3 regions of the Streptomyces sp. NPDC005483 genome follow, and region 2 is predicted to be linked to each of the others. Evidence: riboswitches for the same ligand, from Rfam matches in the RefSeq annotation. Region 2 holds a riboswitch; each other region holds the start of a gene.
The links. Region 2 has a riboswitch for S-adenosylmethionine ahead of ABZT06_RS01965 (putative leader peptide). Riboswitches for the same ligand answer to the same signal wherever they lie in the genome.

Region 1: linked by a shared signal. The riboswitch ahead of ABZT06_RS11155 (aminotransferase class V-fold PLP-dependent enzyme) and the one ahead of ABZT06_RS01965 (putative leader peptide) in region 2 are both predicted to bind S-adenosylmethionine.
Region 3: linked by a shared signal. The riboswitch ahead of thrC (threonine synthase) and the one ahead of ABZT06_RS01965 (putative leader peptide) in region 2 are both predicted to bind S-adenosylmethionine.

What each region holds. Positions count from the first base shown of each region.
Region 1 covers NZ_JBEXEA010000004.1:479,074-482,340, reverse strand. Annotated here, with positions in the region: gene ABZT06_RS11160 (hypothetical protein) at 1-99, opposite strand, end outside; gene ABZT06_RS11155 (aminotransferase class V-fold PLP-dependent enzyme) at 270-1,631, opposite strand; SAM riboswitch class IV at 1,762-1,878, opposite strand; gene trpD (anthranilate phosphoribosyltransferase) at 1,955-3,019, opposite strand.
Region 2 covers NZ_JBEXEA010000001.1:426,216-429,482, reverse strand. Annotated here, with positions in the region: gene ABZT06_RS01975 (LLM class F420-dependent oxidoreductase) at 1-910, shown strand, start outside; gene ABZT06_RS01970 (DUF1684 domain-containing protein) at 1,000-1,824, shown strand; SAM riboswitch class IV at 1,914-2,027, shown strand; gene ABZT06_RS01965 (putative leader peptide) at 2,047-2,178, shown strand; gene ABZT06_RS01960 (ABC transporter substrate-binding protein) at 2,393-3,267, shown strand, end outside.
Region 3 covers NZ_JBEXEA010000012.1:117,056-120,322, reverse strand. Annotated here, with positions in the region: gene ABZT06_RS23720 (trehalose-6-phosphate synthase) at 1-417, opposite strand, end outside; gene ABZT06_RS23715 (glucosyl-3-phosphoglycerate synthase) at 513-1,457, opposite strand; SAM riboswitch class I at 1,606-1,764, shown strand; gene thrC (threonine synthase) at 1,782-3,062, shown strand; gene ABZT06_RS23705 (MoaD/ThiS family protein) at 3,152-3,267, shown strand, end outside.

The sequences.
Region 1 (3,267 bases), on a different contig from region 2:
CGGGGACTGGGTGCCGACGGACGCCCCGCCCTCGACGCGCTTGTGCCAGGTCTGCCTGCCCGCACGGTTGACGCCGTAGAGGTGAACCGGAAGGACCACACCGTCGATCCGTCGGCCGGGTCCAGGGCGAGGAGTTCGTAGTCGGTCGCGGTGACGCCCGGGCCGCGGAACGGCACGCAAGGTGGGCCCGCCCCGCCGACGGTCTGCGCGGCCCGCCCGGCGCCTGGGCGAGCCACACCTCGCCCATAGGCGCGCCGGACGCCAGTACGTCAGACGGCCGGGACGCAGCGGCCGTCCTCGGTGCGGTACGTCCACTTCGCACCGTCCGCGACCAGTTCCTTCACGGCCTGCACGAACCGCTCCACGTGCTCGTCCGGCGTGCCCGCGCCGAAGCTCACCCGGATCGCGTTGAGGGACTTCTCGCCGGGCGCGGCCTCGGGGGCGCCGCACTCGCCCTGGGACTGCGGGTCGCTGCCGAGGAGGGTGCGGACGAGGGGGTGGGCGCAGAAGAGGCCGTCGCGGACGCCGATGCCGTACTCCGCGGAGAGCGCGGCGGCGAAGTGGGAGCTGTTCCAGCCCTCGACGACGAAGGAGATCACGCCGACGCGGGGGGCCTCGTCGCCGAAGAGGGACAGGACGCGGACCTCGGGGACGTCGGCGAGGCCCTGGCGGACCTTCTCGATCAGGTACTGCTCGCGGGCGACCAGGCTGTCGAAGCCGGCTTCGGTCAGGGCCTTGCAGGCGGAGGCGATGGAGTAGGCGCCGATGACGTTGGGCGAGCCGGCCTCGTGGCGGGCGGCGCTGTCGTGCCACTCCACGTCCACTCCCCCGTCCTCGCGCCGGGTGACCTTGCGGCTGGCGCCGCCGCCCGCGAGGTAGGGGTCGGCGGCCTTGAGCCAGTCGGCGCGGCCGGCCAGGACGCCGGAGCCGAAGGGGGCGTAGAGCTTGTGGCCGGAGAAGGCGATCCAGTCGACGTCGAGGTCACGGACGCTCACCGGGTGGTGCGGAGCCAGCTGGGCGGCGTCCAGGACGATCCGGGCGCCGTGCGCGTGGGCGGCGGCGGCCAGCTCACGGACCGGCCACAGCTCGCCGGTGACGTTGGAGGCGCCGGTGACGCAGACCAGGGCCGGGCCCTGGGGGTCGCGGTCGGCGAGGGCCTTCTCCAGGGTCTCCACGGCCTGCCGCGGGGTGCGCGGGGCGTCGAGGTAGCTGACCTGGGCGTCCTTCCAGGGCAGCAGGCTCGCGTGGTGCTCGGTCTCGAAGACGAAGACCTGGCAGTCGGCGGGGAGGGCGGCGGCCAGGAGGTTGAGCGAGTCGGTGGTCGACCGGGTGAAGACCAGCTGGTCGTCGTCGCGGCAGTCGAGGAACTCGGTGACGGTCCTACGGGCGTTCTCGAACAGGTCGGTCGACAGCTGGGAGAGGTAGCCGGCCCCGCGGTGCACGCTGCCGTAGTAGGGCGCGTACGCCGCCACGTCGTCCCAGACCCGCTGGAGGGCCGGAGCGCTGGCCGCGTAGTCGAGGGCGGCGTAGGTGACCTCGCCGCCGGTGACGAGCGGGACGGTGACATCCCGGCCCAGAACGGGCAGCTGGGCACAAATGGTCTGGGTGGAGGCAGCGGTGGAGACAGACATGGGGGACTCCCGTGAAAAGAGAAAGGGTGATGATGAGATGGGTGCGCGGAGGCGGGGCTCGGCGGCCCTATCGCATTCGCTTGCTCACGGAAGACTCCCTCGAACGACCAGGACCCCTGGTTTCGAGAGGGGCCCGCGCTTGCCGTAGACCTCGCTGCCTACGGCCTGGTCTTCACCCGGGGCACCCCGCCACGGACGGAGGGTTGCCGGACAGTCGGCCGGGGCCTCATGACTGTCACTCATGACCTGGTCAAAGAACGTACGTGAAGTGATCGTCGTCCCGCAACCCGTGTCCGGATCGCGGGACGACTCCCGGTCGCACGCTAGGCGTTGCTCGCGGCCACCCAGCGCTCCAGCGTCCGCTTCGCCGACCCCGAGTCGATCGATTCGGCGGCCTTGTCCATCCCGGCCCTCAACTGCTCGGCCAGCGTCCCGGAACCGGGGTCCAGGGCCACCAGCGCGGCCGCCGAGTTCAGGAGTACGGCCTCCCGGACCGGGCCCCTCTCGCCGTCCAGGAGGTTGCGCGCGACCTCCGCGTTGTACGCCGGGTCACCGCCGCGCAGGGCCTCCACCGGCACCAGGTCGAGGCCCACGTCCCGGGGGTCGAAGCTCTCCTCGGTGACCTTGCCGTCGCGGACGGTCCAGACGTGGGAGGTCGACGTGGTCGTCAGCTCGTCGAGGCCGTCGTCGCCGCGGAAGACGAGCGCGGAGTTGCCGCGCTCGGCGAAGACGCCCGCGACCACCGGGGCCATGCGCGGGTCGGCGACTCCGACCGCCTGGGACCGCACCCGGGCGGGATTGGTCAGCGGGCCGAGGATGTTGAACACCGTGCGGATGCCCAACTGCCCGCGTGCGGCGCCCGCGTGACGCAGCGCCGGATGGAACTTGATCGCGAAGCAGAACGTGATCCCGGCCTCCTCCGCCACCTCGGCCACCCGCTGCGGGGTCAGCTCCAGGTTGACGCCGAGCTTCTCCAGGACGTCGGAGGCGCCGGACGCGGAGGACGCGGCCCGGTTGCCGTGCTTGACGACCGTGGCACCGGCTCCGGCCACGACGATCGCCGACATGGTGGAGATGTTGACGGTCTTGGCGCCGTCGCCGCCGGTGCCGACGATGTCCACCGTCCGCCCGGGTACTCCGATCACGTTGGCGTGCTCGTACATCGCCCGGACGAGGCCGTTGATCTCCTCGACCGTCTCGCCCTTGGCCCTGAGGGCGACCACGAAACCGGCGATCTGCGCGTCGGTCGCCTCGCCCTGCATGATCCGGTCCATCGCCCACGCCGTCGCGTCGGCGCTCTGGTCACGGCCGTACAGCAGGGCGTTCAGTACCTCGGGCCAGGAACGGCCCGCCGCGGTGTCGCCTCCAGCGGGGGTCACAGCGCTCATGGGGCCGCTCCAGATGTCGTAGAAAAGTGTGCCCACACCCTATCCAGCCCGGCGCACGACAAAGGGCCCCCGTCCGGCGTTCGGACGGGACGCAGAAGACCCGGTGGGTCGGACGGAGCCTCCGCCCCGGGCGGCCCGACTCCCGTGGTCGGGCGCGGCCCCGCGCGTTGGGCAGCTCTGTCACGTCGTCCTCGGCCCGACGGGGCGGTGGCGCAACCCCCTCGGGCCGCACGGCTGGACGCACCGGA
Region 2 (3,267 bases):
AGCGCTCAACGCGTCCGACGCGCCGAACCAGATCGACGCGACCGTCCAACTGGCCGAGGAGGCCGCGGAGTTCGGTCTCACGTCGGCCTGGTTCGGGCAGACCTTCGGCGCGGACTCACCCCAGCTCGCGGCGATCGTCGGGCGGGCGGTCCCCGGACTGCAGGTCGGCACCTCCGCGATCCCCGTCTTCGGCCGCCACCCCCTGCTGGTCTCCAGCCAGGCCCAGACCGCCCAGGCCGCGACCCACGGCCGCTATCACCTCGGCCTGGCTGTGGGCACGAAGCTGCTGACCGAGACGGGCTTCGGCCTGCCCTTCGATCGGCCCATCGCCCGGCTGCGCGAATTCCTCACCGCCCTCAGGCAGTTGACCGAGACCGGCACGGCCGACTTCCACGGCGAGCTGCTCACCGCCACCACCCCGATCCCGGCGCGGGTGCCGGGCGCCGAGAACGGCGTCCCCCTGCTCGTCGCCGCGATGGGCCCGCAGGCACTGCGGGCCAGCGGTGAGCTGGCCGACGGGATCCTGCCCTATCTGGCGGGACCGCGCGCCCTGGCGGACCACATCGTGCCCGCCCTGACCGCCGCGGCCGAGGCAGCAGGCCGCCCCGCGCCGAGGATCGTGGCCCTGGTGCCCGGCGTGGTCACGGACGACGTCGACGCGGTGCGGGCCAAGGCCACCGAGAACCTCGCCTTCTACGAACAGATCCCGTCCTACGCACGGGTCATCGAACTCTCCGGCGGCCGGCGGGCCGCCGACCTGGCCGTGATCGGCGACGAGAAGACGGTCGAGGCCGAGGTACGCCGTTACCGCGATGCCGGCGCCACCGAGGTCGTGTTCTCGGCCACCGAGATCGCGGGAGAAGCCGACCGTCGACGCACCTGGCGACTCCTGGGCGAACTGGCCGGCTGAGTACACGCGTCGCCTCGACGACCCCCTGCACCCCCTGCACCTCCTGCACCCCCTGCCCGAAGGCACCCCCGGCACAAAGGAGATTCCCCATGACCACCGAGGCCACCACCACGGACCTCCATGCCTTCACCGAGACCTGGCTGGAGTGGTACCGCGCCCAGGAGGCCCGGCTCGCCGCCCCGCACGGGTTCCTGGCGATCACTGGTCTGCACTGGCTCGACGACCGGCCCCAGCGCTTCCCGGACGCGCCCGGCGCGTGGCGCACCGGCCCCGAAGGCGTCGTCGTGGACCTCGACGAGGGCGAGGAACTGGTCGTCGACGGCACGCCGGTGCGCGGCGAGCACCGCTTCGGCGTGCTTCCCGAGCGCGGCGGCGTCGACGCCGTCTGGAAAGACGCCGTCATCGAGGTCGCCAAGCGCGGCGGCCAGGACATCGTGCGCCCCCGGCACCCGGACGCACCGCTGCGCACCGCCTTCACCGGAACACCCGCCTACGCCCCCGACCCGCGCTGGGCCGTGACGGGCCGCTACATCCCGTTCGACACTCCGCGGCCGACCACCGTGGGCGCCGCGGTCGAGGGCCTCGAGCACGTGTACGTCGCGCCGGGCAGGGTCGAATTCGAGCTGGACGGGCAGCAGTTGTCGCTCACAGCGTTCCCCGGCCATGGTGCGGGCCGGCTGATGGTGCTGTTCACCGACGCGACCTCCGGAGTCACCACCTACGCCGCCAACCGGACGCTCGCCCTCGATCCGCCCACCGCGGACGGCACGGTCCTCCTGGACTTCAACCGCGCCGCGAACCTGCCGTGCGCCTACACGGACCTGGCAACCTGCCCGCTGCCCCCGGCCGAGAACCGGCTGCCGGTGGCGATCGAGGCCGGCCAGAAGATCCCCCGCGAGCGCGGCGGGTCCTGAACCGGACGCGATCCCGACCCGAACTCCCCGGACAGGGCGTTCTCTTGCGCCATTGACGTACGACAAGACCGCTCCGTACGATCACGAACGGCATTGAGTGTCAGCGTCAAGCCCTGGCTCGCTGACCGGCAACCCTCCCACGCGGTGGGGTGCTCCAGGTGAAAGCCCGGCGGGATCACCGACGATCTCCGCAAGCGCGTGGCCCCGTGACCGGGGCCGGACATGTGGAGGACCGATATGCGGCACGGTGGTGAGCTCAGCGCCCGGTTCGCCGGCGCCACCGTGTTCTCCCGGCTCTCGCGTCGGCGCCACATCGACCTCAAGCGCTCGACCAGCTGTCTCTGTCAGGCCTGACGGGTCTTCCGCCCGCTGGTCGCAGTGCGGCACCTGTCGTCGCCGTACCCATCTGCGCCTGATCTCCGTCTGTCGTTGATCCGCGTTTCCCCCTGATCCCCGTCTGCACAGCGCTCCCCGGCGCCGGCGTCGCGCCGGCCGGGGCCGCATGCCCGCGCACGGCCGCGCCCTGCACCACCCCCGTGCCCGGTGACACGAGTAGGAGAAGCCCTCCGTGACTGCACTTTCCGATGTCAGAACCTCCCGGTGGGCGGCACTGACCGCCCTTGTGACCACCAGTGTTCTGCTGACCGCCTGCGGCTCCGGCGGCGGCGACTCCGCCACCGGTTCCGGGCAGCCCCGGTCCGGCGGCACCCTGAACTTCGCGGTGGGTTCGGACGCCGGCTGCGTGGATCCGCAGCAGGTCGGCAGCAACGAGACCATCTACTCGGTGCGCCAGGTCGTGGACTCGCTGACGGACCAGGACCCCAAGACCGGCAAGATCGTGCCGTGGCTGGCGAAGAGCTGGGACGTCAGCTCCGACGCCACGACGTTCACCTTCCGTCTCAGGTCGGGCGTCACCTTCAGCGACGGCTCGAAGCTGACCGCGCAGGTGGTCAAGGACAACTTCGACGCGGTGCCGAAGCTGGGCGCCCTGGGCACGCTCGCCGAGGGCTATCTGAGCGGCGTCAAGAACACCACGGTGGTCGACCCGCTCACCGTCAAAGTGACCTTCAGCCAGCCCAACGCCCAGTTCCTACAGGCGACTTCGACTCACTCGCTCGGAATCGAGTCGTCGGCGAGCGTGAAGAGGACCCCGCAGCAGAAGTGCAGCGACGGGGTGATCGGGTCCGGGCCCTTCGTGCTGAAGCAGTACGTGCAGAACCAGTCGATCACCCTGGCCAAGCGCACGGGATACGCGTGGGGTTCCTCGCGGTGGAGCAAGAAGGGCGAGGCATACCTGGACAAGCTGGTGTTCAAGGTCGTCCCGGAGGCGGGCGTACGGGCCGGAAGTCTCCAGTCCGGCCAGGTCGACGCGATCAGCAGCGTGGGCAAGGCCGACGAGGCGGCGCTCAAGGGCGGTCAGGTCACGCTCCAGCGACGGGCCAA
Region 3 (3,267 bases), on a different contig from region 2:
GGCGAGCGCCTCGGCGAAGGCGCGGTTGTACGTCTCGTACGACGCCCACTGCCGCCGGAACTCCGCGTCGAAGGACGGCTCCAGGGGAGTCTGGTAGAGGAGGTGGTGGACGAACCACAGGACCGAGTTCGCGATGCCGTTGTACGCGTCCGCGTGCACGTCGGCCGGGATCGGGAGCATCCGGACGCCGTCCTCGCCGACCCCCTGCCGTACCGCCTCGCGGTCACCGTCGGACAGCGCCGAGCACACCCACAGCGCGCCCGCCTCCGGACCGATCGCCGACAGACCCGAGACCAGTCCGCCGCCACCCCGTCTGGGTTTCAGCGAACCGTCCTCCTGGACCTCGTAGGAGACCGGGCCGCGATTGGACGCGACCAGTACCTGGGCAGCACCCTGCACGGAAGACGTGGAAGCCATACGCCTCAACCTAGCCCGGCCCCCAAACGCTCAAACGTACGGATGCGCCCAGTGGGCGGACGTATACGGAACGCTCCGTTCTGTTACCTGGACCGTCACGCGACCTTCCGCTCCGCGTACTCCGCGATCTCCACCATCGGCGGCCGCTCCTCCGTGTCCACGGAGTACGTACGCGGCTCGAAGCCGTCCCGGCCCCGCTCGAACTGGGTGAGGGAGGGCCGGATCAGATGGCCGCGGGCCAGCCTCAGCTGGGCGGTGCGGTAGATCGCGGCGGACATCCGGCCCAGGGCCTGCCCGTCCTGGTGGCGGTGCTTGCGCACCCCCACGTCGACCTGGGCGAGCGCGTCCAGGCCGACCAGGTGCAGGGCGTCGACCAGCATGCCCAGCTCAACGCCGTAGCCGACGGGGAACGGCAGCTGCTCCAGCAGCGAGCGCCGGGCCGCGTACTCGCCGCCCAGCGGCTGCACGAAACCGGCCAGCTGCGGCCAGTGCATGTTCAGCAGCGGGCGCGCCATGAGCTCGGTGACCCGGCCGCCCTGTCCGGCGGCGCCGCCCAGGGGACGGTCGTACATGCCCTTGACCAGGTCGACCCCGGGGTCGGTGAGCAGCGGGCCCACGATGCCGGAGACGAAGTCCGAGGAGAACTCCTTCAGGTCGGCGTCGATGAAGCAGACGATGTCCCCGCTGGTGGCGAGCAGGGAGCGCCACAGGACCTCGCCCTTGCCGGGCACGGCGGGTATGCGCGGGAGGATGTCGTCACGGTGGACGACCCGCGCGCCGGCCGCGGCGGCGACCTCGGACGTGCGGTCGGTCGATCCCGAGTCGACGACGACGATCTCGTCGACGAGCGGGACCTGCTGCATGAGGTCATGACGTATCACGGCGACGATGTCACCGACCGTCTCCTCCTCGTTGAGCGCGGGCAGGACGACACTGACGGTCTGACCCGAGTTCCGCTTCGCGGCCATGATCCGGTGGAGCGGGCGATCGGTCACGGACCAGGAACGGGTGGCCAGCCAGCGCTCGACTTCGTTCAGCACAGTGCGCGGCTCCTCTGCGTGTGATCTGCGGGTGATCCATCTCGCGGTTCGGACGACTCTCTCAACTGTCCTGGTCGTCGGTTACAGTCTTGAACAACGCGGATGACCATCGCATGTCCAGGTTGGCCCGCCGTTCACAACTTCATACCGCTCATCCAGAGGGGCAGAGGGATACGGCCCGATGAAGCCCCGGCAACCCTCCAGTCGGTTCTCGTAGCGATCGATGACGATCGTCTCCGCGAGGCTCCCGACTCGGGAAGGTGCCAAATCCGTCTCACGGCGAAGTGCGTCGTGAGGAAGATGAGGAGAAAGGGCCTCGCCTCCATGGCTGCGCAGACTGTTGCAAGCACCACGAACTCCGTCGATCTGGGTCCCGCCGCGGCGCTGAGCTGCCGCGAATGCGGCCACCGCGTCCCGCTCGGCCCGGTCTTCGCCTGCGAGGAGTGTTTCGGCCCGCTCGAGATCGCGTACGACTTCTCGGCCTACGACACCGAGGAGCTCCGCAAGCAGATCGAGGCGGGTCCCGCGAACATCTGGCGTTACGCCCCGCTGCTGCCCGTCCCCGCGGACGTGGCGGACAAGCCCAACATCAACCCTGGCTGGACCCATCTCGTCAAGGCCGACAACCTCGCCCGTGAGCTCGGGGTGACCGGCGGCCTGTACATCAAGGACGACTCCGGCAACCCGACGCACTCCTTCAAGGACCGGGTCGTCGCGCAGGCCATCGAGGCCGCTCGCGCCTTCAACTTCACCACCCTCTCCTGCTCCTCCACCGGCAACCTCGCCGGCGCCGTGGGTGCCGCCGCCGCCCGGGCCGGCTTCCGTTCCTGCGTGTTCATCCCGCACGACCTGGAGCAGGGCAAGGTCGTCATGGCCGCGATCTACGGCGGCGAGCTCGTCGGCATCGAGGGCAACTACGACGACGTGAACCGCTTCTGCTCCGAGCTGATCGGCGACCCGGCGGGCGAGGGCTGGGGCTTCGTCAACGTCAACCTGCGGCCTTACTACGCAGAGGGGTCCAAGACCCTGGCGTACGAGATCTGCGAGCAGCTGGGCTGGCGGCTCCCCGACCAGCTGGTCGTGCCGATCGCCTCCGGCTCGCAGCTCACGAAGATCGACAAGGGTCTCCAGGAGCTGATCAAGCTGGGGCTCGTCGAGGACAAGCCGTACAAGATCTTCGGCGCGCAGGCCGAGGGGTGCAGCCCGGTTTCCGTCGCGTACAAGGCGGGGCACGATGTGGTCCGGCCGCAGAAGCCGAACACCATCGCCAAGTCGCTGGCCATCGGCAACCCCGCGGACGGGCCGTACGTCCTGGACATCGCGCGTCGTACCGGCGGTGCGGTGGAGGACGTGAACGACGAGCAGGTCGTCGACGCGATTCGGCTGCTCGCCCGGAGTGAGGGGATCTTCGCGGAGACCGCCGGTGGGGTGACCGTGGGTGTGACGAAGAAGCTGATCGAGAACGGCGTGCTGGATCCCTCGCTGACGACCGTTGTGCTGAACACCGGGGACGGTCTGAAGACGCTGGACGCGGTGGCGGGTACGGGTCTGACGGCGACGATTCGTCCCAACCTTGATTCGTTCCGCGAGGCCGGCCTCGCATAAGAGGTCGTTGTTCGTCTGCGGGCCTGCGGGGGCTGGTCGCGCAGTTCCCCGCGCCCCTGGGTGCGTTTACCTGACCGGAGGTCTTGAACATGAGCGTTTCCGTCCGTATCCCCACCATTCTGCGCACCTACACCGGCGGGCAGGCCGAGGTGCAGGCCGAGGGTGGGACCCTCGCCGAGGTCATCGCCGATCTGGAGAAGAACCA